DNA from 4 places in the Streptomyces sp. NPDC005728 genome. Region 3 is predicted to be linked to each of the others. Evidence: riboswitches for the same ligand, from Rfam matches in the RefSeq annotation. Region 3 holds a riboswitch; each other region holds the start of a gene.

Region 1 (6,968 bases), on a different contig from region 3:
GCGCAGGCGCCGCTCGGGTGCGTCGGAGAGGTTGGCCAGCACGGAGTAGAACAGGTGCGGCATGCCGGCCTCCTGCTGGAGCTGCCGGTCGATCGCGTCCTCCAGGAGCTGGGAGGCGGCGATGTACGCGCGCCAGGCGCGCTGCTCCTCGGGGGTGAGCCAGCGGGTCGTCATGCCGCCAGTGTAGGTTTGTTTCAAACTTGAACCAAGATCGCCCGTGCTCTGCCAGGACCGCCAGTCCTGGACCGGGCCGGCCGGTCCAGGACCAAGCCCGCCCGTCGTGACCGCTCGCCAGGGAGACCGCGTCCATGCCGTACCCGTACGTCCTGCTGTCCGCCGCTGTCTCCCTCGACGGCTACCTGGACGACACCGGCCCGGACCGGCTCCTGCTGTCCGGCCCGGCCGACTTCGACCGGGTCGACGAGGTACGGGCCTCGGTCGACGCCATTCTGATCGGCGCCGGCACCATCCGCGCCGACAACCCGCGCCTGCTGGTGAACTCGCCCGAGCGAAGGGCGGCCCGCACCGCCGAAGGCAAGGCTCCGTACCCCCTGAAGGTCACCGTCACCGCCGCCGGCGACCTCGACCCGGCCGCGAACTTCTGGCACACGGGCGGCGAGAAGCTCGTGTACACGACGGACCAGGGCGCCGAGCAGGCCTCCCGTGCCCTCGGCCGGACCGCCGACGTGGTCTCCCTCGGCCCCGCCCTCGACTGGCGCGCCCTGCTGGAGCACCTGCACGACGTGCGCGGGGTGCGGCGCCTGATGGTCGAGGGCGGCGGAACCGTCCACACCCAGCTCCTGCGGCAGGGCCTCGCCGACGAACTCCAGCTGGTCCTCGCCCCGCTCTTCGTCGGCGACCCGGCGGCCCCGCGCCTGTTCGGGCCGGGGCCGTACCAGGGCGGCCGCCTCCGCCTCACCGAGACCCGCCGGATCGAGGACGTAGTCCTCATGCGCTACGAGCCCACCGCCCCCGGCACCGGCCCGGAGCCCGTCGCCGCCGACCGCCACTGGCTGCGCACCGCCTGCGACCTGGCCGCCCTCTGCCCGCCCTCGCGCACGGCCTTCAGCGTCGGCGCGGTGGTGGTCGCCGCCGACGGCACGGAGCTGGCACGCGGCCACTCGCGCGAGGGCGGCGACCCCGTGGTGCACGCGGAGGAGGCGGCCCTCGCGAAGATCGACCCCGCCGACCCTCGCCGGCCCGGCGCCACCGTCTACAGCAGCCTGGAACCCTGCTCCCACCGCGCCTCCCGCCCCGCCCCCTGCGCCGAGCTGATCCTGCGGGCGGGCGTACGACGGGTGGTCACGGCCTGGCGCGAGCCGGACACGTTCGTGACGGCGGCCGACGGGACCGGGGTGCTGGTGGGCGCGGGCGTGGAGGTCGTCCTGCTGCCGGAGTACGAAGGCCCGGCGAAGGCGCCGAACACCCACCTGCTGCCCTGAGACGTCACCCCGCGGAAACCCGTGTGCTTCGTGTCCTGCGCATGGCGTACACTGGAGTCACAACGACGCGGGGTGGAGCAGCTCGGTAGCTCGCTGGGCTCATAACCCAGAGGTCGCAGGTTCAAATCCTGTCCCCGCTACTGAAGGCTCAGGGCCGGAATTCAGCAATGGATTCCGGCCCTGAGTGTTTTCCCGTCCTCCCGGGGTACGCCGAGGCGTATACGCGCGTGGCGTACGTCACATGCGGTCATCCGCTCGGTCCACCGCAGTCGCCCGCCGTCCCTTCTCCGGCCACGCTGGACGTACGTCAAGGACACGGGAGACGAGCAGTGTGCCCTGGTGAGGTGGAGGAGGGCCCGCATGCCAGGGCCGGCGGCCGACGCCCCGGCCGCCCCGCCTCGGAACCCGGCCCCGCCCCGGAGCCCGGCTTCGGCGAGGAGCCTGCACCCCGCCCGCCGGAGAAGCGCCGTGGCCGTCGTCCCGCCGCGCGCACCCTGGCCCGCGCTCTGCCCGCCCTCCTGATCGCCGGCGGGATCGTGTACGACCTCCTCACCCCGCGCGCCTTCACCGCCGTCCCCTTCTTCACGGCCGCCCCGCTGATCGCCGCGCCGCTGTCCTCGCTGCGCACCACGCTCCTCACCGGCCTCGCCGCCCTGGCCGCAACCTGCGTCGTACACGCCCGGTTCGGACTCGACCCGGACGCCACCACGATCACCGAGGTCGTCACCGTGGCCACGGTCGCCGTCCTGGCCGCCGCCATCAACAGGGTCGTACGCCTCGGCGACCGGCGGCTCGCCTCCGCCCGGGAGATCGCCGAGGCCGCCCAGCGGGCCGTGCTGCCCCAACCGGACGCGTGCATCGACGGCTTCGACATCGCGGCCCGTTACGAGGCCGCGCAGGAGGGCGCGTTCATCGGCGGCGACCTGTACGCGGTGCAGGACAGCCCGCACGGCGTACGGCTGGTCGTCGGGGACGTGCGCGGCAAGGGCATGGGCGCGGTCGCCGCCGTCGCCGTGCTGATCGGGGCGTTCCGGGAGGCCGCCGAGCAGGAGGCCACGCTGGAGGCGGTGGCCGGAAGGCTGGAGCGGGCGCTGGCCCGCGAGGGCACCCGGCGCAGCGGGATCGACGCCCTCGAGGGCTTCACCACCGCCGTCCTCGCCGAACTCCCGCACGGCGACAGCGGCGACGGTGTCGTACGGATCGTGAACCGCGGTCACCCGCCGCCGCTGCTCCTGCACGGCGACGGCACCCTGCGCGCCCTCAGTGCCCACGAGCCCGCCCTGCCGCTCGGCATGGCCGACCTGGGTCTGTGGCCCGACCGGGTGACCGAGTCGGGCTTCCCGAGCGGCGCCACGCTGCTGCTCTACACCGACGGCCTGTCCGAGGCCCGCGACGCCCACGGCCGCTTCTACGACCCCCGGCGCCGGCTCGCCGGACGCAGCTTCCCCGACCCCCGCTCCCTGCTCGGCCGGCTCGCCGCGGACGTACGCCGGCACTCCGGGGGCGGCACGACCGACGACATGGCGCTGCTCGCCGTACGACGACCCTGACCGATGTCACCCACGGTGATCGGATCGGAGCCCTCCGCATAACAGCTGAGTCACCATCAAAAACGTGGTGACTCCTGAACGCCGGTCAAGTCGCCCGTTTTCCACCGCTCCTGACCCCTACGTCCCGCCTCGGAATCGTTAATGATCAAGCCGAACGGCTTGGAATCTGGCACGTGGGTCTATTAACGTTCGATAACGCAGCGCGGTCGTCCCAGCCGTCACAAGAGGCGGCTCCGTGCGCACGCGCCGAATCCTGCAAGGGAACCGGGGAACCACCACCTTGGGGTGAATCGCGCGGATGCCGTCGTGAACTGCTTGAGTCCACGGCCGGTATACGCGCGTAGGAGACCTTCCTGCTCCGAACCCGTCAGCTAACCCGGTAGGCGGAGGAAGGAAAGGAGTACGCCCGCGTGGCGTCCAACCGGCCTGCCCCCGAAGCCCCGTTCATGCCGAGTGAGACCGAGACCTTCGGTTACTTCGGCGCCCAGCGCACCGACGAGGGCTCCTGGGAGGAGTGGAACCCCACCGAGGAGTCCATACGGCCGGTTCGCGGTCGGCACCGTGTCGCCAAGCAGCGCGGCGGACTCGCCCGCAGCTCCACCGTCCTCGGTGTCGGCGTCATCGCCGCCGTCGGCGCGGGCGGCATGGCCAGCGCCAACACCGGGAAGCCGCCGGTGTCCATCTCCATGCCCGACCTGCCCTCCGTCGGCTCCCTCTTCGACGACGACTCGTCCTCCGACGCGCCCAAGGCCACCACGGCCTCGCTGAGCAACGTCGGCACGACCTCCGCCGACAGCGACGAGGACGGCTCCGACGCTGGCGAGGCCCTGCGCAACCGGATCATGGCCCAGGCCGAGCAGCAGCAGAGCAAGGCCGACAGCAGGGCCGCCGCGGCGAAGGCGGCAGCCGCCGAGAAGGAGGCCGCCGACGCGGCCGCCAAGGCGCAGAAGGAAGCCGCCGCCAAGGCCGCCGCCGCCAAGAAGGAGGCGGAGGCCGCCGCCAAGAAGAAGGCCGAGGAGGAGCGCCTGGCCGCGCTGGCCAAGCAGTACACGCTGCCGACCTCGTCCTACACGATCACCTCGACCTTCGGCCAGGCCGGCTCGATGTGGTCCTCCGGCTACCACACCGGCCTCGACTTCGCCGCGCCCACCGGCACGCTCATCAAGGCCATCCACAGCGGCACGATCACCGAGGCGGGCTGGGCCGGCTCCTACGGCTACCGCACGATCCTCACCCTCGACGACGGCACCGAGCTGTGGTTCTGCCACCAGTCCTCGATCAGCGTGTCCGTCGGCCAGAAGGTCAGCACCGGCGACGTCATCGGCCGCGTCGGCGCCACCGGCAATGTCACCGGCCCGCACCTCCACCTGGAGGTCCACCCGAACGGCCAGTCCACCGGCATCGACCCGATGGCCTGGCTGCGCGGCAAGGGTCTCACCCCCTGACGGATCGTTTGTCCGGCCTTTGCGCACCGGAGCGGAATCCGATCAACCGCTCCGGTTGTTGACGTAAGGCATGACTGCTCTGCGTACATTCGGCTCCTCCGACCTCGAGGTCTTCCCGCTCGCCCTCGGCGGCAACGTCTTCGGCTGGACCGCGGACGAGAAAGCCTCCTTCGCCGTCCTCGACGCCTACACGGCCGAGGGCGGCAACTTCGTCGACACCGCGGACTCCTACTCGGCGTGGATCGAGGGCAACCAGGGCGGTGAGTCCGAGACGATCATCGGCCAGTGGGTCAAGGCCCGCGGCAACCGCTCCGACGTCGTCATCGCCACCAAGGTCAGCCAGCACCCGGAGTACCCGGGCCTGTCCGCGGCCAACATCAAGGCGGCCGCGGACGCCTCCCTGCGCCGCCTGGACACCGACTACATCGACCTCTACTACACCCACTTCGACAAGCCCGAGGTGCCGGTCGAGGAGATCATCGGCGCGCTCGACGAACTGGTGAAGGCGGGCAAGGTCCGGCACATCGCCGCCTCCAACATCACCCCGGAGCGCCTCCAGGCATCCCTGGACTTCTCCGACCGCGAGGGCCTGGCCCGGTACGTGGCCCTCCAGCCCCACTACAACCTGGTCTCCCGCGACACCTACGAGGGCCCGCTGCAGGACCTCGCCGCCCGCGAGGGCCTCGCGGCGGTCCCGTACTTCGCCCTCGCCGCCGGCTTCCTCACCGGCAAGTACCGCCCCGGTGCGACGGTCGACAGCGCCCGCGCCGGCGCGGCCGCCAAGCACCTCGCATCCGAGCGCGGCCAGAAGGTCCTCACGGCCCTGGACGAGATCGCCACCGCCCACGAGGCCCCCGTGGCCACCGTCGCCCTGGCCTGGCTGGCCGCCCAGCCGACGGTGACCGCCCCGATCGCCTCGGCCCGCACGGTGGAACAGCTTCCGGCCCTGCTGGGCGTGGCGGAGCTGCGGCTCACCCAGCAGGAACTGGACCGCCTGACCCAGGCCTCCGCCTGACTTCTCCCCGGCCGCCACGGCGCTCAGCCGGGCCGGCGCGACCCGGCGGTGCCGGACTCTCCGCAACCGACACGGCTACGACCGACACGGTTACGACCGATACGGGTTGTGCGCGGGATTCTGCACCGTCGGATACGCGGGATACGCGGGATACGCGGGATTCGCCGGATACGGCAGCGACGGATACGCGGGATACGGCACCGACGGATACCCGTACGCGGCCCCGTACGCCGTAGGCATGGGCGCCCCGTACGGTGGCCGAGCCGGCGCGGCCACCCTCGCCGCGTACTCCAGGGCCGGGCGAGCCACTTCCCTCCGCTTCCACAGCTCGGCCAGCAGCTCCCCCTCCCGTACGACGAATTCGGCCCCGGCCCGCCCCTGCCGGCCCCGGTGCCGCAGGAACGCCAGCGAGGTCGCGTACGCCTCGTACTGTGCCACCGCCCGCGCCGCCGGCCACCCCCCGAAGTGCTGCCGAGCGTGATCCCGGGCCGTCCGCCGCGCCCGCATCGACCCGAGCACGAACGGATCGGCCGGCCCCAGCCAGCCCGCGTACACATACGCCGGCAGCTCCTCCTGCACGGTCCGCAGCTCCCGCTGCCGCGTCCAGATCGCGAGCCAGGTCAGCAGGCCGAACGCGGGCACCATGAAGGCGCCGTAGACGGCGAAGAACCCGAACTCGCCGAAGGCCGAGGAGCCGTTCCAGAAGGCGTGCATGCTCATCGCGAGCAGCAGCCCGCCGAGCGGGATCAGCCCGCGCCGGGCGTGCTGCCGTTCGGCGGAGAGCGCGGCGAGGCCGAAGCCGATGCCGGTGAGCACGGTGAACAGGGGGTGCGCGAACGGGGACATCACGACGCGCACGAAGAAGGTGGCGGCGGTGACGGAGGCGATGCCGCGGTCGCCGGTGACCTGGTCGGTCCCGAAGGCCGTGCCCAGGTAGAGGATGTTCTCGGTGAAGGCGAACCCCGTGGCGGTGACCCCGGCTATCACGACACCGTCGACGATCCCGGAGAAGTCCCGTCTGCGGAAGAGGAAGACCAGCAGCACGGCCGCGGCCTTGGCGGACTCCTCCACGACGGGCGCTATCACGGTCGCCCCGAGGGTGTCGGCGTTGGCCGGGTCGGCGGTCGCCGTGGCGATCCACCTCGTCGCGAAACTGTTGGCGACGATGGCGATCAGCGCCGCCGCGCAGGCGCCCCAGGCGAACGCGAAGACCAGGTTCCGCCAGGGGCCCGGTTCGACGCGGTCCAGCCAGCGGAAGGCGGCTATGAGCCAGGGCACGGGCAGGACGGCGAGCCCCAGCCCGACCAGGAAGCCCTCCGTGCCGGTCTGCCGGCGCACCAGCGCGAGGATGACCAGACCCGACAGGGCCAGCAGCGTGATCAGCGCTCCGTAACGCACCCACCGACGCTGCCACCAGTGCGGATGCGCTCCGCGCCCGGGGCCGGGGGAGTAGGTCGGGTACGGAGGACTGCTGGCCACGGCATCGACCCTAACGGTGACAGGGTGCTATCGGTCC
Region 2 (6,968 bases), on a different contig from region 3:
GTGCGCTACCTGCGTGCCATGCGGCCGTACATCGAGAGTCTCTGGACCACCGGTGAGGACCTGGGCCTCTCCCAGGACCTGGTGGACCGCGCGGCCGCCGAGGCGGGCCTCGTCTCTTCCGTCCAGGCCGTGTACCCGCTGCTGGACGACGAGACGGCGGCCCGGACGCGACTCTCGGACGCCTTCGCGGTCGAGGTCGACGGGATCGGCCTGGACGAGCTGGCGGGCGGCTGCGGGGTCGCCGAGTCGGTGCTGGCGGCCCTCGACCGGGCGTCGGTGCCGTACCGGGGCACCCGGGTGGCGGTGCAGGGCCTGGGCACGATGGGCGGGGCCACGGCCCGCTTCCTCGCGCGCGCGGGGCTCACCGTGGTGGCCGTGGCCGACATCAAGGGGACCCTCGCCAACCCGGAGGGTCTGGACGTCGAGACGCTGCTGGCCGCGCGGGACGCGTACGGCACCGTCGACCGCTCGGTGCTGCGCCCCGGCGACCGGGAACTGCCCGGTGACGCGTGGCTGTCCGCCGACGCGGAGGTGCTGGTGCCGGCGGCGGTGTCGTACGCGATCGGCACCGCCGAGCAGGAGCGGATCACCGCCCGCTGGATCGTCGAGGCCGCCAACATGCCCGTCCTGCCCGAGGCGGAGGCGCTGCTGGCCGCGCGCGGGGTGACCGTGCTGCCGGACGTGGTGGTGAACTCCGCCACGAACGCCTGGTGGTGGTGGACGCTGTTCGGCGACATCGGCCCGGACGCCGACGAGGCGTTCGCGCACATCCGCCGCTCGATGCGCGCCCTGGTCGGCCTGATGCTCACCCGGGCCGAGACCGACGCGACGACCCCGCGCGCCGCCGCCCACGCCCTGGTGACGGACCGCCTCCCGGTGATCGCGGAGCGCTTCGGGTGGTACCGCTGACGGGGGCCGGGCGGCCCTCCGGCCCGGTGCGCGAAGTGGCCTGGGGAACCAGGCCGTTTCGGCACCGGTCCGGCCGACGGACTAGGGTGACCGCGTGGCGAGAGTGCGGTTGAGCGTGGCGGAGCGGCGGGAGGAGCTGCTGCGGGCCGCCATCGAGCAGATCGAGACGCGGGGCGTGGCGGCGGTCAGGATCGCCGACGTGGCCTCCGCGCTCGGTGTGAGCAACGCGCTGGTGCTGTACCACTTCTCGACGAAGGAAAGGCTCGTCGCTGCCGCCTTCGCCTACGCGGCCGAGGGCGACCTCGCGCATCTGCGGGGGCTGCTGGGGCGGCGGACCTCCGCGCTGCGCCGGCTGCGGGCGGCCGTGCGCTGGTACGCGCCCACGGGCTCGGCCAAGGGCTGGCGGTTGTGGATCGAGGGATGGGCGGTGGCGCTGCGCGAGCCCGCCCTCCGAGAGGTCACCCGGGACCTGGACCGGCAGTGGAAAGCGGCGATCACCGAGGTCATCGCGGAGGGCGTGGCAGCGGGCGAGTTCGTGTGCGCCGACCCCGCCGGGGCGGCCCTGCGGCTCACCGCGCTCCTCGACGGGCTCGCGGTGCAGCTGACGTCGTACCCGGGCTCGGTCCCGCGGTCCCGGGCGCAGCAGTGGGTGGACGAGGCCCTGGCCCGGGAACTCGGGCTGCGGCGGGAGACGTTGACCGAGCGGGAGCGGTGAACCGTCCGGCAGGGGCGAGCCGTCACACGGGCGCGCCCCGCACCGCCGGCTCGCGGTACGGGGCACGGGCGGCGGTGGTCAGGCCACCGACGCGATCCGCATCTTGATGTCGTCCGGCGACAGGGTGCCCTTCGCCGTCACATGGTCCCCGGAGGACTCGCCCCGCAGTCGGCGTCCGATCCACGGGACCAGGTACTCGCGGGCCCAGTGGACGTCGTCGCGGCGGATCTCCAGGGTGCCCCGGGGCGGGAGCGGCGGCCAGGGCTGCTCCGGATCGGCCGGGATCTGCAGACCGAGAGCCTGGCCGGCGCGCAGCGCCACGCGCGTGTGTCCCTCGGGTGAGAGGTGGAGCCGGTCGTCGTCCCAGGCCCGGCGGTCCTGGACGGACTTCAGGGACCACAGGTCGAGCACGGGACAGCCGTACCGGTCGGCGATGGCTCGGACGTGCCCGTTGTAGGTGGCGATCTTGCCGCGCAGATGCTTGAGCAAGGGGACGCCACGGGTGTCGAATCCGGTGGTCACGAGCACCGTGCCCGCGGCCTCGGTGAGCTGGGCCACGGCCCGCTCGAAGCGCTCGGCCACCTCGTCCGGGTCGGTGCCGGGCCGGATGATGTCGTTGCCGCCCGCACAGAAGGAGACCAGCTCCGGGGCGAGTTCGACGGCCTGCGGGAGTTGGTCGGCCACGATCTGGTCGAGCAGTTTTCCACGCACGGCCAGGTTGGTGTACGCGAAGTCGCCCTCGGGGCGCCGGTCGGCGAGCAGTACCGCGAACCGGTCGGCCCAGCCCACGAACGCCCCGTCGGGGCCGGGGTCGCCCACGCCCTCGGTGAAGCTGTCCCCCACCGCTACGTACGACCCGATCACTGATCTGTTGTCATTCTTCGAATCGTCTGCCACGTCGCACCATGATTCACCTTCGGATGTGACCTACGCGACCGTAGGCGGGGGTTGACGAACGGTGAGATGAGACACCCTTAAATTGTTTGCCAATCCAGGAATAGCGACGTCGTCAGGCGCGTTGGACGTGCGATTGTCATGCCGAAGGCCGGACCCGGGGATCGGGTCCGGCCTTCGACTGCGCGTCAGGCAGGCGGTTCTGGAGGAGGATCCAGGAAAAGGAGCCTCAGACGGCGACGCCGTGCGAGCGGAGATAGGCGACCGGGTCCACGTCCGAGCCGTAGTCGGGCGTGGTGCGGATCTCGAAGTGGAGATGCGGGCCGGTCACGTTGCCGGTGGCGCCGGACAGGCCGATCTGCTGGCCCGCGGTCACGGTCTGGCCGGCCGAGACGGAGAGCTGCGAGAGGTGCCCGTACTGGGCGTAGTAGCCGTCGTTCAGCTTGATGACGACCTGGTTGCCGTACGCGCCGCCCCACCCGGCGGAGACGACGGTGCCGGCGCCTACGGCCTTGAGGGAGGTACCGGTCGGGACGACGAAGTCGACGCCGGTGTGGTAACCGCTGGACCACATGCTGCCGGCCACGTGGTAGCCGGTGCCGACGGTGGCGCCGGCGACCGGGAGGGTGTAGCCGGTGGCCGGGGTGACGGCGGTCCCGGAAGCCTGGCGGGCCTGGGAGGTCTGCGCGGAGGCTTCGGAGCCGGAGGCCTTGGACACGGAGACCTTGGACACGGAGACCTTGGAGCCGGAGGCCTTGGAGCCGGAGGCCTTGGAGCCGGAGGCCTTGGACACTGAAGCCTGCGAGCCGGAGGGGCGCGAGGGCTGCGCGGGGGCGGAAGGCTCGGTGTGTGTCCGGGTGGCCTGCCCGCCGAGCGACAGCTTCAGACCCGGGTGGATCAGCGAGGGGTTCTCGCCGACCGCCTGCCGGTTGTCCTCGTAGAGCCGGTGCCAGCCGCCGCCGACGTGCTGCTGGCCGGCAATCTTCGCAAGCCAGTCGCCGGCCTTCACCGTGTAGCTGCGCACACCCGAATTCTGCTGCGCAGCCTTCTTCTCGGCCGCCTTTTCGACGGCGGGAAGGGACTGCACGGCCTTTCCGGAAACGGGCTGCGCGGTGGCGGCGTGCGCTCCGGCGGCGCCCATGAGCGGCAGCGCCAGCGCGGCGCCACCGGTTCCGGCGACGGCGATCGAGCGGGTGAAACGCCGGTTCTTGGGGCGTCGGTGCTTACCCTTTGCGGGCATGGCGCATTCCTCTCCGACGCCTGCGAGGTGAGCTGTCGGGTTCGGGCTGGAGCTGCCCGGCCGCGCGGTGCGCGGCTACACCCCCAGCCTGCCCCGGAGACCGGGACAGGCAGTCGTACCTGGCGGGTCCCCCGCTCCTGCCGAACACGGGTGAAGTGTGTGGGGACTCCGGGCGGCGGCAGGATTCGGCGTTCCGACCGGATTGGTGGCGAACGTAAGCGAGCAAGACGCACCCGGACAAGCAGCCGGTTCCCGGCGTTCCTGCTCCAGCTGATCGAATTCGGGAATTCACGGTCACCCTCCGTGAATTACCGCATCCTTCCTCTTTTCAAATTCCTTTGGCGATACGGGTATTACGTGGACATGACCCGCGACACTCGGTCACGAATATGACGCTCCTCACGCACCCCGTCCCCACGTTTCCTTATTCCAGAGCGAGTTGGAATGAAGGCTCCAATTCGGACAGAAGGTTCAGATACGGCGTAGCCGGAGAACCGTCGCATCCAGGTCACCCTTCAGTCCGGTGCGCAGCCCGTGATGGAGCAGGACGGCACCTCGGTGCACTTCGCCCGTTTCGCGGCATTCGTACGCTGCGGTCGGGTCGAGTCCGCGCAGCCGCACCGCCGGCACCGGCTCGCCGTAGCTCTGCGCCTGGAGGCAGGCGAGGACCACGCTCTCGCCCCCGAGGACGTACTGGACGGCGCTCAGGCCGCCGGTCGGGGGCCGCAGCCGGAAGAGGTCGCCGCGCTGGACGACCGGGCGGATCTCCTTGTACAGCTCCACCCACTCCCGGGCCTCGGCCAGCTCCGCGTCGGTCCACTCGGCGAGGTCGCCTCCGACGCCGAGCACCCCGGCCATCGAGCTGACGAAGCGGAACCGCAGCGAGCTGACCCGCCCGTTGAGCTGGGTGTTCGGGCTGTCCGTGACCCAGGCGGCCATGACCCGCGCGGGGTGGATCTGGCTGAAGCCGTGCTGGATGGCGAGCCGGTCGAGCGGGTCGGTGTTGTCGGAGGTCCACACCTGGTCGGTGCGGCTCAGCACGCCGAGGTCGATCCGGCCGCCGCCGCCCGAGCAGGACTCGAAGGCCACCCCGGGGTGAGCTGCGCGCAGCCGGTCCAGCAGGGCGTACAGGGCGCGGACGTGGTCGACCCACAGCCGCTGCGGGTACGGCTCGCCGGGCCAGCCCGCGTCGGTGAAGCAGCGGTTGAAGTCCCACTTCACATAGTCGATCGGGGCGCTGGACAGCAGCGCGTCCAGTTGCTCCCCCAGATACCCCTGGACGTCCTCGCGGGCAAGGTTGAGGACGAGCTGGTTGCGCAATTCCGTCCGCTTCCGTCCCGGTTCGTACTGCACCCAGTCGGGGTGGGCACGGTAGAGGTCGCTGTCGGGGTTGACCATCTCCGGCTCGACCCAGATGCCGAACTGCATGCCCAGGTCGTGCACCTGGTCGGCGAGGGGCTTGAGACCGTGCGGGAAGCGGTCGGGGTTGGGCGTCCAGTCACCGAGTCCGGCCCGGTCGCTGGTACGCGCACCGAACCAGCCGTCGTCCACGACGAACAGCTCGACGCCGATCCCGGCGGCGCGCCGGGCGAGGGCGGCCTGCTGCTCCTCGGAGATGTCGAAGTTGGTCGCCTCCCAGGAGTTGAACAGCACGGGCCGGTCCCGCTCCGCGTCCGGGATGACGTGTGCCCGCTGGTAGGCGTGCCAGGTGCGGCTGGCCCCGCCGAAGCCCCCGTCGCTCCACAGCCCCGCGAAGACGGGTGTGGTGTACGACTCCCCCGGCTGGAGCAGCAGCAGGCCCGAGTCGTCGTAGCCGGCGCCGCCGGTGATCTGCACGCGCGCATCGGGGAGTCGGGCGACGGCGATGCGCCAGGAGCCGGACCAGCCGAGCGCACAGCCGTAGACCTCGCCGCGCTCCTCGGTCGCGTCGGTGTCCAGCGCGACCCAGGGCAGGTGCTGGTGGCCGGTGTGGCCGCGACGGCTGCCGATGATCTTCTCGCCGTGGGTGAGAGGTGCGGTGGCGAGCAGGGACTCGGCGGCCCAGCGGCCGTGCAGCTGGGACAGCCGCCAGCCCTCGCGGTCGGGCAGGGTCCAGGTGGCGGCGTCGGCCCGCAGCAGCTCCACGCGCGCATGCCCGCCGTTCGCCACGGTCACCCAGCGCTCCACGACGTCCCCGCGCATCCGGTAGTGCAGGGTGACGGCCAGCCCGTCGTCGTCGAAGCGCAGCCGCAGCTCCTCGCCGTCGGCGCCGCCTGCACCGTCTGCGATGGAGTGCGACACGAAGTGCCACTCGGTGCCGCGTCGTTCCTCGGTGCGCACGGACAGGGCGGGGCGCACGAAGCGGGGGCCGCCCTCGACGGGGTACTCCTCGCGGCCGTCGAGCGGGGACTCGAAGGGCCAGTAGGCGGGCAGCGGGCTGACCGCCAGGGCCTCGGCGTCGGCGAGCGCGATCCGTGGTCCCCAGTGGAGGTGCAGCAGTTCGTCCGCGTCCGTGAGATGCAGCGCATAGCTGCTGGTGGGCCCCGACAGGAGCCACGTACGACCGTTTTCGGCGATGTCCACCATCGAGACCTCACAGGTGCCAACAGATCCGCTCAAGTGCCAACATCATCAAGGGCCGCGGACCCTGCTGACAATGCCTGTGGACAACTCATTGCCCGAGGAAATCGATGTCGTATGGTCGACAGCGTGCCCGTCGACGAGCCGCGCCGACGGGGCCTACCGGGAGGAGCCCCCGTGACGCAGCAGGTCCCGTCGACCGAGCCCGAGCTGGCCGGAGTGCGCAATTTCCGTGACGTGGGCGGACTGCCGACCGTGGACGGACGGCGGGTGCGCCCCGGAGTGCTGTTCCGCAGCGGTCACCTCGCGCACGCGACCGCGGCGGACGCGGCCTTCCTCACCACCCTGGACCTGCACACGATCTTCGACTTCCGCAACGCGGCCGACCAGAAGCTGGAGGGCCCGGACGTCGAGCTGCCCGGCGTGCGGAACGTGAACCTGCCGCTGAGCGACCCGGCGGACGGCGCCGAGTTCTGGAAGATGGTCCGCGAAGGCGACCTCGACCAGCTGCGCGGCATCCTCGCCGACGGCAAGGCGGCGGCCCGGATGACCGGCTCGTACCGCAGGATCGTCAAGGAGCGCACCGCCGAGCACTCCCGGGTGCTGCACGCGCTCGCCGAGGACAGCGTGCCCGCGCTGATGCACTGCGCT
Region 3 (6,968 bases):
CGGCTCGTCCAGGACGAGCAGTCTGCGCGGCTGGAGCAGGGCCGCGGCCAGGCCCAGACGCTGCTTCATGCCGAGCGAGTACGCCCGTGCCTTCTTGCCCGCGGCGGCCGCGAGGCCCACCCGGTCCAGAGCGGCCGCGACACGGGCGCGCCGGGTGCGTGGGTCGGCGGTCGGGTCGGCGGCGTCGTAGCGCAGCAGGTTGTCCCGGCCGGAGAAGAAGCCGTAGAGGGCGGGGCCCTCGATCAGCGCGCCGACCTGCGGGAGGACGGTGCGGGTGGCCCGGGGCATGGGGCGGCCCAGGACCCGGGCCGTGCCCGAGGTCGGCTCGATCAGGCCCATCAGCATGCGGATGGTGGTGGTCTTGCCGGAGCCGTTCGGACCGAGGAAGCCGAAGACGCTGCCCGCCGGGACGGTCAGGTCGAGACCGTCCACGGCGAGCTGTCCGCCGCGGTAGCGCTTGGTCAGGCCGCGCGTGGCGATGACGTGCGCCGGCGCGTCCCCCGAGTCCCACTCCGTGGCGGACGGTTCGTCCATCGGCTCCCTCGATTCGTCGTGTCCCCGTTCCCCGGAAGGGATTACTTCCCTTCGTTCGCCGCCTTCACCAGCGTGTCCTTGGTGACCGCTCCGGCGTACACCTTGCCGTCGTCGGTGATCAGGGCGTTGACCAGGCGGGTGGAGAAGACCGTGCCCTTGCCGAACTTCCCGGAGACCTGATCGCCGAGCGAACCCAGGAAGCCGCCGAAGGCGCCGTCGGCGCCGTCCTGGGAGCCGGACGGCAGGCCGCCCTTGGCGCCGGTGTCGAAGGTGGCGATCGACGTCCAGCCCTCGCCGAGCACGGTGGCCCCGTCCAGGCCCTCGGCGAAGCCCTGACCGGACGTCGGGGCGTGCTCCGACGCCTTGGACCCCTCCTTCTCCTCGGTGACCTTCGCGCCCTTCGGCGGGGTGAAGTCGAAGGTGGAGGCGGCCGGCTTGGCGAAGGAGACCTGGGTGAAGCCCGCGTCGAGGACGGCCGCGCCGCCGCTCCTCGGGGTCAGCGTGAACTTGAGGGGCATGCCCGTCTTCGCGTCCACGGCGATGCTGATCGCGCCGACCGTGGTGCCGGACTGCTTGGGCTTGATCAGCAGCTTGTAGGCGTCGCGGCCGGCGACCTGCGCGGTGCCGTCGACGGTCACGGACGTGGTGTCGTCGACCGACTTCAGGGCCTCGTCGGCGAAGTCCTTGGGCGTGGCCGGCGGCTCGGCCCGGTGCTCCTTGCCGGAGTCGGCGGCCGTGCCGTGGTAGACCTCGTTGCTCTTGCTGTCGTAGCCCCAGATGTCCTTGCCGTCGTGGATGAGGCTGTACTCGGCGCCGCTCTCCAGCAGCGACAGCTTCTGCCGGTCCGGCCCGTCGGTCGCCACGCGCAGGGTGTGCGTGCCGGAGACCAGCTCGGTGAGCTTGGACGTCGGGTCCGCGGAGGAGCCGCCGCCCTGGGCCGCCCCGGACGCCAGGCTGCTCTCCAGGCCGCCGAGGTCCGGCAGGCCGAGGTCGGTGCTGACCTTCACCGTGCCGGACAGCTGCTGCACATCCGACTTGGCGATCTTCTCGATGAGCTGCTGTGCGGTGATCTTCGGCAGGTCGGGGTCACCGGAGTCGGCGAGCGCCGGGACCAGCCCGATCGTGGCCGCCGCCACTCCCACCACCGCGACCGGGACCACGTACCGGGCGGCCTTGCGTCGTCCTGAGTGCAGGTCCTCGCCCTGAGCGGCGCTCGCCGCGTCGTCGGATTCGTACGGTGCCATCTGTGCCTTACCTCCGTCGTCGGCGGCGGCTGTCCCCACACTGGTCCACCTGAGCCGCCATTCTCACCCGAATCGGTGATGAGTGGTGATTTCCGTGTTCTCCATCTGACCAAATCGGCCGTGAGGAAGCGTCAGACCACGGAGCCAACTCCGTGTACGCCTGCGGTATGACACGTCGGGGCGGTGCCTCCCCCGACCCGTAGGGGTCGGGCGGGGAGAGGCCGCCGCAGTCCGCGCCGACCCGGGTCAGCGCTGCACGAAGACGTAGTACGCCTGATCCGCGTGATCCGCCTGATCAGCCCGATAGGGCACCCCGACGAGCCTGCCCGGGGTGCAGGAGCCGGACGGGGCGACTCCGGCGACGGCGTTCAGCCACAGGATCTCCGGAGGTGCCGGCGAGCAGCCCGTGGTGCTTGCCCGTCGGGTGGCCTTGAGGTCCGGCTCGGGGATGCCGGGATCGCCGCGGCGGCGGCCACCCCGACTGCGGCGACGGCCAGGCTTGCGGCGCGCCGGGAACGTCCGGAGCGCCGACGAAGCCGGGAGGCGCAGGCGGTCAGCCCGCCCGGTGCACCACCGCGTCGCACAGTTCGAGGAGCGACGCCTTGGCGTCGCACTCCGGCAGCGGGGCCAGCGCGGCCCGCGCCTCCTCCGCGTACCGGACGGTGTCCCGGCGGGCCTGCTCCAGCGCGGGGTGGGCGCGCAGCGCGGACAGCGCCTCGGCATGCCGCGCGTCGTCGCTGAGGTCGGAGTCCAGCAGCTCGCACAGCGCGAGGTCCTCCGGCAGGCCGAGACGGGCGGCCCGCTCACGCAGCCGGAGCACGGGCAGCGTCGGGATGCCCTCACGCAGGTCGGTCCCCGGGGTCTTGCCGGACTCGTGCGAGTCGGAGGCGATGTCCAGGACGTCGTCCGCGAGCTGGAAGGCGACCCCGAGCCGCTCGCCGTACTGGGTGAGCACGTCGACGACCGTCTCGTCGGCGCCGGACATCATCGCGCCGAACCGGCAGGACACGGCCACCAGGGAGCCCGTCTTGCCGCTGAGCACGTCCAGGTAGTGCTCGACCGGATCGCGGCCGTCCGAGGGACCTGCGGTCTCCAGGATCTGCCCGGTGACCAGCCGCTCGAACGCGAGGGCCTGCACCCGGACCGCCTCGGGGCCGAGGTCGGCGAGGATCTGGGAGGCGCGGGCGAAGAGGAAGTCGCCGGTGAGGACCGCGACCGAGTTGCCCCAGCGGGTGTTGGCACTGTCCACACCGCGCCGCACGGACGCCTCGTCCATGACGTCGTCGTGGTACAGCGTGGCCAGGTGGGTCAGCTCCACGACGACGGCCGACGGCACGACCCCCGGCGTGTACGGGTCGCCGAACTGCGCCGCGAGCATCACGAGCAGCGGCCGGAACCGCTTCCCGCCGGCCCGTACGAGGTGCTGCGCGGCCTCCGTGATGAACGGGACCTCGCTCTTGGTGGCTTCGAGCAAGCCTTCCTCGACAGCCGTCAATCCGGCCTGGACATCGGCTTCCAGAGCCTGGTCCCGCACGCTCAGCCCGAACGGCCCGACGACGGTCACGAGGGGTCTCCTGTCTGCTGGTGTCTGCTGGCGATTACGCGGTTTGTCGATAGGTCGTTGCCACCACTCAAGTCAGCGTATCCGGTCCTGTTTCGATCACCGATAGCGCCCACCGGTCCAGCCCGGGCGGTATCGGATCAGGGTCGGTATGTTTTTGATCATCTGATAAGAGTGGACTTTCACTGACTTACCAGGAATCCGCCCGTTTTGTCGTGAAATGAGTGGCGAGTGGAGTACTCCTTATTACGACACGCGCAGCAAATCCCTCTAATCCTGCATGTCTGATTTGATACACTTCGTCATTTCGTGAGTTGGGTCACGCGCGCCCCTGCACCCAACTGATCGCGCCACCACCGGTCTCCCTTGCCGTATCGGCCAGTTGAGTGTTGGCAGCAGCAAAGGATCAAGTACCCCATACGGCGCAGATCAAGGTCAACGGGCTCTTTATGTGAATCAGATACTTGTTCCGGACATGTGCTCTCGCATAGCTTCCGGGCCAGTCAGGCGAACGCCGAATCCTGCCGCGCCTGACTCAACCCATCGACGAACTCATTCGTACGGCAGGAGCGGGGGACCCAGGTAAGCCGCTGTACCGGACGGCACTCGCCGCACCGGAACGGCTCGGGGTGAAGTCGTGCCTCCTCCCCCAGGGGCACGGCCGGGCACCTCCCCGCCCGAACCCGACAGCTCACCTCGCAGGCGACGGAGAGGACTTCCCCATGTCTGCTGCCGCTCAGTCCCGCCGTGCCCGCCCCAACCGCTTCGTCCGCAAGCTCACTGTCGTCGGTACCGGTGCCGCCGTGCTCGCCCTTCCTCTCATCGGCGCGACCAGCGCCTCCGCGGCCACCCCCACGGCCACCACGCCGTCCACTACGCTCGCCGGGTACCCGAACAACCTCGACGGCTGGATCCGCGAGTCGCTCGCGATCATGGCCGAGAAGAAGATCCCGGGGTCGTACAACGGCATCTACCGCAACATCATCCGCGAGTCGTCGGGCAACCCGAAGGCCATCAACCTCTGGGACTCCAACGCCGCCAAGGGCATCCCGTCCAAGGGCCTGCTCCAGGTCATCGACCCGACGTTCAACGCGTACCACGTGGCCGGAACGTCCTTCGACATCTACGACCCGGTCGCGAACATCACGGCCGCCTGCAACTACGCGGCCGCGCGCTACGGGTCGATGGACAACGTCTTCGGCGCCTACTGACAGGCAGCGGCGGCAGGCCCTACTGATATCCCGGTCAGTCGGTCGGGAACAGTCTTTCGAGGACGACGGCAATGCCGTCGTCCTCGTTCGACAGGGTGATCTCATCGGCGACGGCCTTGAGCTCGGCGTGGGCGTCGGCCATCGCGACACCGCGTCCGGCCCAGTCGAACATGGGGATGTCGTTGGGCATGTCACCGAAGGCGAGGGCCCGTTCCGCCGTGATCCCCAGGCGCTCGGCGGCCAGCGCCAGCCCCGTCGCCTTGGTGACGCCGCACGGCTGGAGTTCCACGGTCCCCGGACCGGACATCGTGACCGTCGCCAGCGAGCCCACCGCCGAACGCGCGGTCGCCGCCAACTCGTCGTCGGACAGCGTGTGGTGGCGCAGCAGGACCTTGCTGATGGGCGCGCACCACAGGTCGTCGCGCCGGCCGACCCGTACGGCGGGCAGGGTCGGGTGGGGCATCAGATACCCCGGTTCGATCAGCGTGAGCCCGTCCACGCCGTCCTGGTCCACGGCCGCGTAGACCTGCCCCACCTCGGCCTCGATCTTGCCGAGCGCCGTCTCGGCCAGGTCCCGGTCCAGTCGTACCGACCACAGCAGACGGTCGGCGCCGGCGTCGTAGACCTGTGCGCCCTGTCCGCACACCGCGAGCCCCGTGCAGCCGAGGCCGTCCAGGAGGGGCCGCACCCGGGGGACCGGCCGGCCCGTCACCACCAGGTGCCGGGCGCCGGCCCGCGCCACCCGCTCGAGCGCGGCGAGCGACCGGTCGGAGACGGTGTCGTCGCCACGCAGCAGCGTCCCGTCCAGGTCGGTGGCGATCAGTGCATATGCGGGGGGTGCGGCCATGATCAGAGAATACGGACAGCGCGCACCGCCGACTCACCCTGATCTTCCCGGACTTGTGTGCTGCTCAGCCCCAAGTGGTGCCTGTGGACTCCCCGATGGTGTGGATGACGCGGTTGACCATGCCGGTGGCGGAGAGCGTGAGGGTCAGCGCGGAGAGCTGCTTCTCGGCGAAGTGGTCGGCGAAGGATCTACGCCGGGTTGCCATCCGTGCCCGCATGGTGCGCCTCATGAGCGTCAGCGGTGCTCGCCGGGTTGCTTTCACTGCACCGACGGAGCGGGACGGAAAGCGTGGGGCGGGGTGTGGCCCCGCCCGTCGCTCAGACCCGCCCGGCACTCACCCGTGCGCGGCCGCCAGGTGCCCTGCCAGCCGCGGCGAGGCGAACTCCGTACCGCAGACGAAGCGCATCACCGGGCCGTACGAGGACGCCGCCGGAAGGCCGGTGAAGTACAGGCCCGGCACCGAGGAGACGTACCCGGCGCCGAGCCGGGGCGCACCCCGGCTCACCGCGAGCCGGGTGCGCAGCTCGTGCCCGAGGAAGTCCATGGCCGCGATGTTCACTCGGTAGCCGGTGGCGGCGATGACGTGGTCCGCGGCAAGCCGCTCGGTGCGGCCACCGTGGCCGTGGACGACGAGGACCGGGCTGCCGTCCGGTGCCTCGGCGCCCACCACCCGCTCGACCTCCTGGACCCGGACCTTGCCCTCGAAGCGGTCGCGCAACCACCAGGCGCCGAGCGGGCCGAGGACCCGGCGGACCAGGTAGTGGCGGGTGCGGGCGGGCAGGAAGCGGTACGGATGGGGGTAGTAGCTGAGCGCCCACAGGGACCAGGCGCGCCCGAAGGGCGACTCGGGGCGCAGCCTCGGCTGGTTCCAGGGCGGGGCGCCGAAGGCGACCCGGCCGCGGCCGCGCGAGACCACGCGCACCTGGGCGCCGGCCTCGGCCGCGAGGGCCGCCGTCTCCAGCGCGGACTGGCCGGCGCCGACGACGATCAGCTCCTTGCCGGCGAAACGGGTGAGGTCGTGGTGCTGGGAGCTGTGGGAGACCGGGCCCGTGGGCGCCGGTCCGTCGGCCGCCGCTGCCGCCAGCTCCGCCGGGAGGTGGGCCAGCCCGGACAGGCCGGTGGCGACCACGACCGCGCGGGCCGTGAACAACTCCCCGGAGTCCAGCTTGAGTTCGAACCCGCCGCTCTTGTCGCGGTCGACGGCGACGACCCTGACCCGCTCCAGGTCCGGCAGCAGCTTGCGCTGGAACCACTCGCCGTAGGCGATGAAGGTATCCGCCGGGATGATGTCCTCGTCCGTCACCAGCCGGCGGATGCCGGCCGCGTCGCAGTAGTCGGCGAGGGTGTGGCCGGGCTGTGGGCAGTCGAGGTTGGAGGCGACAGGGGTCGACTTCAGAAGCATCCCCTCGGGCATGTGGTCGCGCCAGCTGACCATGGGGTCACCGAAGACGCGGACGGGGATGCCGCGCGCCCGCAGATGGGCGGCGGTGGACAGGCCGAACGGCCCGGCCCCGATGACTGCAACCGGTCGAATCACGAAGTCCCTCCCCAGGACGCGATGCGCCACCTTC
Region 4 (6,968 bases), on a different contig from region 3:
CGGCGCAACGCGGCCGAGGTCGAGGACAAACACGGCGTCCCCATCGAGGTGGTCGTGGTCGGCGACTGCCCGCTCGACGAGCGGACCGGCGCGCAGATGCAGGCCGCGCGCGAGGCGATGGTGAACGCCGCCAAGTACGGTGGCGAGGGCGGTGCCGTACAGGTCTATGCCGAAGTCGAGGGGAAGACGGTGTTCGTGTCCGTCCGCGACCGCGGCCCCGGCTTCGATCTCGACTCGATACCCGCCGACCGCATGGGCGTTAGAGAATCGATCATCGGCCGTATGGAGCGCCACGGCGGCACGGCCCGGCTGCGGGCGGTGCCGGGCGGCGGTACGGAGGTCGAGCTGGAGATGGAGAGGGCGGAGAGGACGTCATGAGCGACGCGACCGAGGCGAACGGTACGGCGGGAGCGGCGGAGCCGGCCGGGTCCGGCCCCGCCGGGGAGCGGCACGTGCGTGTGGTGCTCGTCGACGACCACCGCATGTTCCGCACCGGGGTGCAGGCCGAGATCGGGCAGACCGCCGAGACCGGTGTGGAGGTGGTCGGCGAGGCCGCCGACGTCGACCAGGCGGTCACGGTCATCACCGCGACCCGGCCCGAGGTGGTGCTTCTCGACGTGCACCTGCCGGGCGGCGGCGGGGTCGAAGTGCTGCGCCGGTGCGCCGCGTTGATGGCGGACGCCGAGCGGCCCGTCCGTTTCCTCGCGCTGTCCGTCTCGGATGCGGCGGAGGACGTGATCGGCGTGATCCGGGGCGGCGCCCGCGGCTATGTCACCAAGACCATCACCGGCACCGACCTGGTCGACTCGGTCTTCCGGGTGCAGGAGGGCGACGCCGTCTTCTCCCCGCGCCTGGCCGGGTTCGTCCTGGACGCCTTCGCCTCCACCGACGCCCCGCCGGTCGACGAGGACCTGGACCGCCTCACCCAGCGCGAGCGGGAGGTGCTGCGCCTCATCGCCCGCGGCTACGCCTACAAGGAGATCGCCAAGCAGCTGTTCATCTCGGTGAAGACGGTCGAGTCCCATGTCTCGGCGGTCCTGCGCAAGCTCCAGCTGTCCAACCGCCACGAGCTGACCCGCTGGGCGACGGCCCGACGGCTGGTCTGACCGCCCGCCCGGCTGCGGCCCTCAGACGACCCGCGTAGCCCCTGCGAACGGCATCTGGTCGATGGGCGCCAGCCGGACCGGTGCCGACGGGTTCGGGGCGTGGATCATCTGGCCGTTGCCGACGTAGATGCCGACGTGGCTGATGCCGGAGTAGAAGAACACCAGGTCACCGGGCTGGAGTTCGGAGCGGGAGACCCGTCGGCCCGCGTTGATCTGGGCGTAGGTCGTGCGCGGCAGGGAGATGCCGGCCGAGCGGTAGGCGGCCTGGGCCAGGCCCGAGCAGTCGAAGGCGTTCGGGCCGGTAGCGCCCCACACATAGGGGCTGCCGAGCTTCTGGTAGGCGTAGGCGACGGCCGCCGCCGCGCGGGAGTCGGAGGCGGCGACGGTCCCCGCCTGCTCCAGGGCCGCCCGGACGTCCGAAGCCGATCGTGAGGCGTGCCCCGGAGTCGCGCCGTCGCCGGTGACCTCGGCCCGCTGCGGCGAAGTGAGCCGGGCCAGCAGCTCGCGCGCCTGAGCCAGCTTCCCGGTGATCGTCTTCTTCTGCTGCCGCAACTCCGCCTGCCGCGACCGCAGCGACTTCAGCTCGACGCGGGCGGCGCCGCGCAACTGCTCGATCTCCCGCAGCTGTTCGCGTACCCCCGCCACCGCCTTGGCCTGCCGCTCGCCGGCCCGCTCCGCGAACTCCGCCTTGTCCAGATACCGGTCGGGGTCACTGGACAACGCCAGCTGCCAGGCGGGGTCGATCCCGCCCTCGCGGTACTGGGTCGCGGCCAGCGAACCCAGCGCGTCCCGGTCCGTGTTGAGCTTCTGCTGCTTGCGGGCGGTCTCGTCGCGCAGCGAGTTCAGCCGCCGCTGGGCCGTGACCGCCTTCTCCTTCGCCCCGTTGTACGTCTCGGTGGCGGTCTCCGCCTCCTGGTACAGCTTGTCCACCTTGGCCTTCACCTGTGCCGGGGTCAGCTCCGGCGCGGCGTTGGCCGCTCCTTCGAAGGCCGTTGCGGTGGCCGCGCCCGCCAGGGCGAGGGTGGCGGCCGTGCGGGCCGTGTTCCCGCCGAGCGAGCGCTGTCGGGGCTTGCGGTGCGCTGCCACCTGGACCGTCACGTCCTTCCGTGGGACTCGTGCGACCGAGCGAGCGGTCGATGCGTCCGGCGGCGGCCCGCACAGGGGAAGCGGGCCGCCGCCGGACCTTTCTCGGCGGTGGTGGCCGACGGCCGCCCCTGGCCCGGGCGGCGGTGGGGAGCCGGTCACCTGGGGGAGGACGCTAGGCCTGCCTGTGACAGGCAGGTAACGCGGAGTGCAGAACTGGCTTTGACCGATCGAGGTGTGACCGTATGTGACCGAGATTCGAGGTCGGAGGCGTCGCCTTCACGCAGCGTGGTGACCGATGCGCGCAATGCGGGACACGCGGGAGCCGCGTGGTGCTATGGGGCGCATATATGCAAGATCCACGGATCCGGCGGCGAGCCCGGTGAAGGGAGCCTCAAGCGCCCTTCACTAGGCTCCGGGCCCATGGACGTACTCATCCATCTTTTCGTCGGCGTGCACATCATCGGCATCGCCGCGCTGCTCGGTGGTTTCCTCACCCAGATGAAGGCGATAGGCCAGGGCACAGCCCGCTTCGTCCCCGGAATGCTGCATGGCGCGCTGGCCATGCTGGGCACCGGCGTGATCCTGGTCGGCCTGAACCAGGCCGACGACCACCACGTCAACACCGTCAAGATCGGCCTGAAGCTGGCCCTGCTGATCGTGATCCTCGGGCTGGTCTACGTGAAGCGCGACGAGGAGAAGGTGGACAAGGGCGCCTTCGGGCTGGTCGGCCTGCTGACCGCGGCGAACATCTTCATCGCCGTGCTGTGGACCTGACGCTCAGCGCCGTCCGCTGATCCCTCCACGGACCGCGAGGGCCGCGCCGGCCGCGACCACCAGCCACGCCGCCACCGCCCCCCACACCAGCACCCGCCCCAGCCCCTTCAACGACCCGATGCCCAGGGCGGCCGCGACCGACAGCGTGGCCGCCCCGGTCATCCCCAGCGGGAACACCGTCGCCCACCGCCGGATGTCGTAGCGCAGCCGCGGCCGGGCCACCTCGGCGGCCAGCAGGACCACGCACAAGGCCAGATCCAGGACGAGCAGCGCGACCGTCACGTTGCGCAGCACACCCCGGTCGTCGTCGTTCCACAGGTACAGCCGCGCACTGTCGGCGGAGAGCAGCTTCGCCCCGGCCAGTGCCGAGATGCCGAGCGCTCCGCCTGCGATCCACTGGTCCCCGGCCGCCTCGAACACCTGCCGCCGATCGAAGTGCCGCAGTGCGAGGACGTAGAGCACCAGGCCCAGCCAGAACAGCACCAGCGCGGCACGCGCGAGCCATGCCGTCGTCTCGGCCGCGGCCAGCGTGGCCGCCAGCACCGCCGGCCCCTGTGTGGCCACGCAACACAGGAACACCGCTCCCGGCATGCGCCGCTTCCAGTGCCCCACGACGAGGAACAGCAGCACCGGCCACAGCACCACCGCCACCACCAGCAGCACCTCGGCCAGGGTCTGCCGGCCGAGCGCCGAGAACCGGGTGCCGAGCACCGCCGTGGCGGCGACGGCGGTGAGCGCGCCCGGACTCTCCGCCGCGGCCACCCATCGCTGCCGCTGCATCAGCAGCCGTACGAGAAAGTCGGCGGCCAGCGCCACCCAGGCGACGCAGGCCGGCCAGAGGAAGACCCGGGACAGCGTCTCGTCGCCCGTCAGGTGCAGGCCCACCGAGACGATGCCGGTCGCCATGACGGCGGCTCCTGCCGCCGGCGGACGCTCCGCCCACCACGCACGCAGACCTGAGATGCCGGGCATGCGCCCGATGCTAGGGAGCCGAGCGGGCCCGGCGAGGAGGGCACGCGCGCGTGGGGCTCGAAAAGAGGACGGTCAGGCCGGCCGGACCACGCTGTGAATGATCGATTCGCCCCCGTGGAAGACGGACTCCTCGCGGATGTACGCGCCGGGCCGCGGGGCATGGATCATCATCCCGTTGCCCGTGCAGAGGCCGACGTGGCTGTGGTCGCCGTGGAAGAAGACCAGGTCACCGGGGTGCGCGTCGGCGAGGGAGACCGGGGTGCCCGCGGCGGCCTGGTCGCGCACGGCACGGGGAAGGGTGACACCGGCGGCCTTCCAGGCGGCCTGGGTGAGGCCTGAGCAGTCGTAGGAGCCGGGGCCGCTGGCCCCGTTCACGTACGGCTTGCCGATCTGGGCGCGGGCGAAGGAGACCGCCTTCTCGGCCCTGGAGGCCTGCGCGCCCGAGGACCCGTACGACCGCGGCTCGGCCCCCTCCTGCGTCCGCTGCTCCGGCGCGGCCGGCCGAGCCTGCTCCCGGTCCGTCAGCCGGGACAGCAGCTCGCGGGCGGAGGCGAGCTTCTTCTGGACGACGGCCTTGGCGCTCTTCGGGTCACGCGGCGACGGGGTTCGGGTCTCGTCCGGCCTCCCGGCCGGCGCCTCCTGGCTCCAGACGGGGGCCGCCTCCGTGCTTCTGGCGGTCGGTGCCGCCGCGCTCCTGTCGGCCTGTGTCTCCGGGGCCCTGTCGGCCTGCGGCTCCAGGCTCCGGGCGGTCTCCTGCCGCTTCTTCACGGTCGAGGCCAGCCGGTCCATCAGCCGGTTCTGGTCGAAGTAGTCCGGCGAGGGCTCCGGCTGCTCCTGCGGCGCGTCCGCGAACAGGGTCTTCCCGCGCGGGTCTTCCCGCCGCCCCCGCTGTCGCCCGGCCCGCTCCGTGGCCTCCTCGGACCGCTCGGCCGCGGAGTCCGCCCGGCGGTACAGCTCGTCGATCTTCTTCTCGATCTCCTCCACGCTCGGCCTGCCGTCGTCGGCGGGGGCGGCCTCGGCCGTCTGGGACAGTACGGCCACGGAGGTGAAGGCGGCGGTGGCGAGGGCGGGCGTGTGCAGGCCCGGTCCGAGGGTTCCGCCGGGGCGCGGCTTGCGGTGCGACGCCAAGAGAGGCGACTCCTTCCAATGTGCCGCCTACCGAGTTAGCTGTCGGGTTCGGGCGGGTGGTTCGGAAGGGTTGCCCTACGGCGTCGTCCCGGGCGGGAGTCGGCCGATTCACCCCGGGATCGGTGGGTCCCCGGCTCCGGCTGCCACGTAGGGCGCACCGGACTCGGCGGAGGCCGCGGCGCTCGGCGACGTTCGCCGGAAGGGGGTCGTGCGGCCTGACGGCAACCTAGCCAACTCGTGTGACTCCTGTGAAGGTTGGTGTGCCATATGTCCGATACATTTCCGTGACCTGAGGCTGTTTTCATACAGGCGTGACAAGACGCTTCCGCAGCGTGAGGGCCTGATCGGCGCGGAACTGCGCGATGACCGACCGCTCGGGAGCGGTGATCAACCCTCCGGCGATCCGGCCATGTTCCCGGGGTGGCGGCCGGTTGTCGGTGCGGCGCCCTAGACTCGGAGAGCGATGAGCAGCCTCTTTGACGACAGCTTCCTGGCGGACCTCCAGCCCCCTCGCGGGCGCGAGGAGGAGCCCCCGCCGCCGCCCGAGGACGATCACGCTCCGGAGCCGCTTGCGGACGATCTGTTCGGCGGGAAGTTCGACGTGCCGCCGGACCGGGACGCGTACTACCGCGACGGCGCCCCGCGCCCCGCGATCGACGCGGCAGCGCTCCTGGAGGGGCTGAACGAGAACCAGCGCGCGGCGGTCGCCCACGCCGGCTCCCCGCTGCTCATCGTCGCCGGCGCAGGTTCCGGCAAGACCCGTGTGCTCACCCACCGCATCGCCCACCTGCTCGCCGAGCGGAACGTGCACCCGGGCCAGATCCTCGCGATCACCTTCACCAACAAGGCCGCGGGCGAGATGAAGGAGCGCGTCGAGCAGCTCGTCGGTCCGCGCGCGAACGCGATGTGGGTCATGACCTTCCACAGCGCGTGCGTCCGGATCCTGCGGCGCGAGTCGAAGAAGCTCGGCTTCACGTCGAGTTTCTCCATCTACGACGCCGCCGACAGCAAGCGCCTGATGGCCCTGGTCTGCCGCGACCTGGACCTCGACCCCAAGCGCTTCCCGCCCAAGTCCTTCAGCGCCAAGATCAGCAACCTCAAGAACGAGCTGATCGACGAGGAGGACTTCGCCGCCCAGGCCACCGACGGCTTCGAGAAGACCCTCGCCCAGGCCTACGCGCTCTACCAGTCGCGGCTGCGCGAGGCCAACGCGCTCGACTTCGACGACCTGATCATGACGACGGTCAACCTGCTGCGCGCCTTCCCGGACGTCGCCGAGCACTACCGCCGCCGCTTCAGGCACGTCCTGGTCGACGAGTACCAGGACACCAACCACGCCCAGTACGCCCTGGTGCGCGAACTGGTCGGCACGGGCGACCGCGCCGGCGAAGCAGACGTCCCCCCGAACGAGTACGACCTCCCGCCCGCCGAACTGTGCGTGGTGGGTGACGCGGACCAGTCGATCTACGCCTTCCGCGGCGCGACCATCCGCAACATCCTCCAGTTCGAGGAGGACTACCCGAACGCGACGACGATCCTGCTGGAGCAGAACTACCGCTCCACGCAGACCATCCTGTCCGCCGCCAACGCGGTCATCGAGCGCAACGAGTCCCGCCGCCCGAAGAACCTGTGGACCAATGCCGGCCAGGGCGCACGGATCACCGGCTACGTCGCCGACACCGAGCACGACGAGGCCCAGTTCGTCGCCGACGAGATAGACCGCCTCACGGACGCGGGCGAGGCAAAGTCCGGGGACGTCGCCGTCTTCTACCGCACCAACGCCCAGTCCCGTGTCTTCGAAGAGGTCTTCATCCGCGTCGGCCTGCCCTACAAGGTGGTCGGCGGCGTCCGCTTCTACGAGCGCAAGGAGGTCCGGGACGTCCTGGCCTACCTGCGCGTCCT

The links. A riboswitch is a leader RNA that binds a small molecule or an ion and turns the genes downstream of it on or off. The one in region 3 is predicted to bind cyclic di-AMP.
Region 1: another riboswitch for cyclic di-AMP. It lies ahead of ABZ471_RS16595 (M23 family metallopeptidase); the one in region 3 lies ahead of ABZ471_RS09230 (transglycosylase SLT domain-containing protein).
Region 2: another riboswitch for cyclic di-AMP. It lies ahead of ABZ471_RS17075 (LysM peptidoglycan-binding domain-containing M23 family metallopeptidase); the one in region 3 lies ahead of ABZ471_RS09230 (transglycosylase SLT domain-containing protein).
Region 4: another riboswitch for cyclic di-AMP. It lies ahead of ABZ471_RS34575 (NlpC/P60 family protein); the one in region 3 lies ahead of ABZ471_RS09230 (transglycosylase SLT domain-containing protein).

The regions. Positions count from the first base shown of each region.
Region 1 is NZ_JBEXYL010000021.1:19,100-26,067, reverse strand. Features, by position in the region: gene ABZ471_RS16615 (MarR family transcriptional regulator) at 1-174, opposite strand, end outside; gene ABZ471_RS16610 (dihydrofolate reductase family protein) at 309-1,442, shown strand; tRNA gene ABZ471_RS16605 (tRNA-Met) at 1,509-1,582, shown strand; gene ABZ471_RS16600 (PP2C family protein-serine/threonine phosphatase) at 1,772-2,992, shown strand; cyclic di-AMP (ydaO/yuaA leader) riboswitch at 3,227-3,395, shown strand; gene ABZ471_RS16595 (M23 family metallopeptidase) at 3,403-4,437, shown strand; gene ABZ471_RS16590 (aldo/keto reductase) at 4,508-5,452, shown strand; gene ABZ471_RS16585 (PrsW family intramembrane metalloprotease) at 5,543-6,931, opposite strand; gene trmB (tRNA (guanosine(46)-N7)-methyltransferase TrmB) at 6,959-6,968, opposite strand, start outside.
Region 2 is NZ_JBEXYL010000022.1:6,178-13,145, reverse strand. Features, by position in the region: gene ABZ471_RS17090 (Glu/Leu/Phe/Val dehydrogenase dimerization domain-containing protein) at 1-909, shown strand, start outside; gene ABZ471_RS17085 (TetR family transcriptional regulator C-terminal domain-containing protein) at 1,004-1,624, shown strand; gene ABZ471_RS17080 (SGNH/GDSL hydrolase family protein) at 1,703-2,488, opposite strand; gene ABZ471_RS17075 (LysM peptidoglycan-binding domain-containing M23 family metallopeptidase) at 2,748-3,758, opposite strand; cyclic di-AMP (ydaO/yuaA leader) riboswitch at 3,763-3,926, opposite strand; gene ABZ471_RS17070 (alpha-galactosidase) at 4,230-6,323, opposite strand; gene ABZ471_RS17065 (tyrosine-protein phosphatase) at 6,495-6,968, shown strand, end outside.
Region 3 is NZ_JBEXYL010000009.1:56,273-63,240, reverse strand. Features, by position in the region: gene ABZ471_RS09245 (ABC transporter ATP-binding protein) at 1-534, opposite strand, end outside; gene ABZ471_RS09240 (DUF2092 domain-containing protein) at 576-1,778, opposite strand; gene ABZ471_RS09235 (polyprenyl synthetase family protein) at 2,332-3,342, opposite strand; cyclic di-AMP (ydaO/yuaA leader) riboswitch at 3,842-4,057, shown strand; gene ABZ471_RS09230 (transglycosylase SLT domain-containing protein) at 4,062-4,550, shown strand; gene ABZ471_RS09225 (HAD family hydrolase) at 4,585-5,397, opposite strand; gene ABZ471_RS09220 (hypothetical protein) at 5,462-5,602, opposite strand; gene ABZ471_RS09215 (FAD-dependent oxidoreductase) at 5,732-6,934, opposite strand.
Region 4 is NZ_JBEXYL010000071.1:27,122-34,089, reverse strand. Features, by position in the region: gene ABZ471_RS34600 (PspC domain-containing protein) at 1-378, shown strand, start outside; gene ABZ471_RS34595 (response regulator transcription factor) at 375-1,106, shown strand; gene ABZ471_RS34590 (NlpC/P60 family protein) at 1,128-2,192, opposite strand; gene ABZ471_RS34585 (hypothetical protein) at 2,613-2,966, shown strand; gene ABZ471_RS34580 (tellurite resistance/C4-dicarboxylate transporter family protein) at 2,970-3,938, opposite strand; gene ABZ471_RS34575 (NlpC/P60 family protein) at 4,011-5,066, opposite strand; cyclic di-AMP (ydaO/yuaA leader) riboswitch at 5,074-5,245, opposite strand; gene pcrA (DNA helicase PcrA) at 5,530-6,968, shown strand, end outside.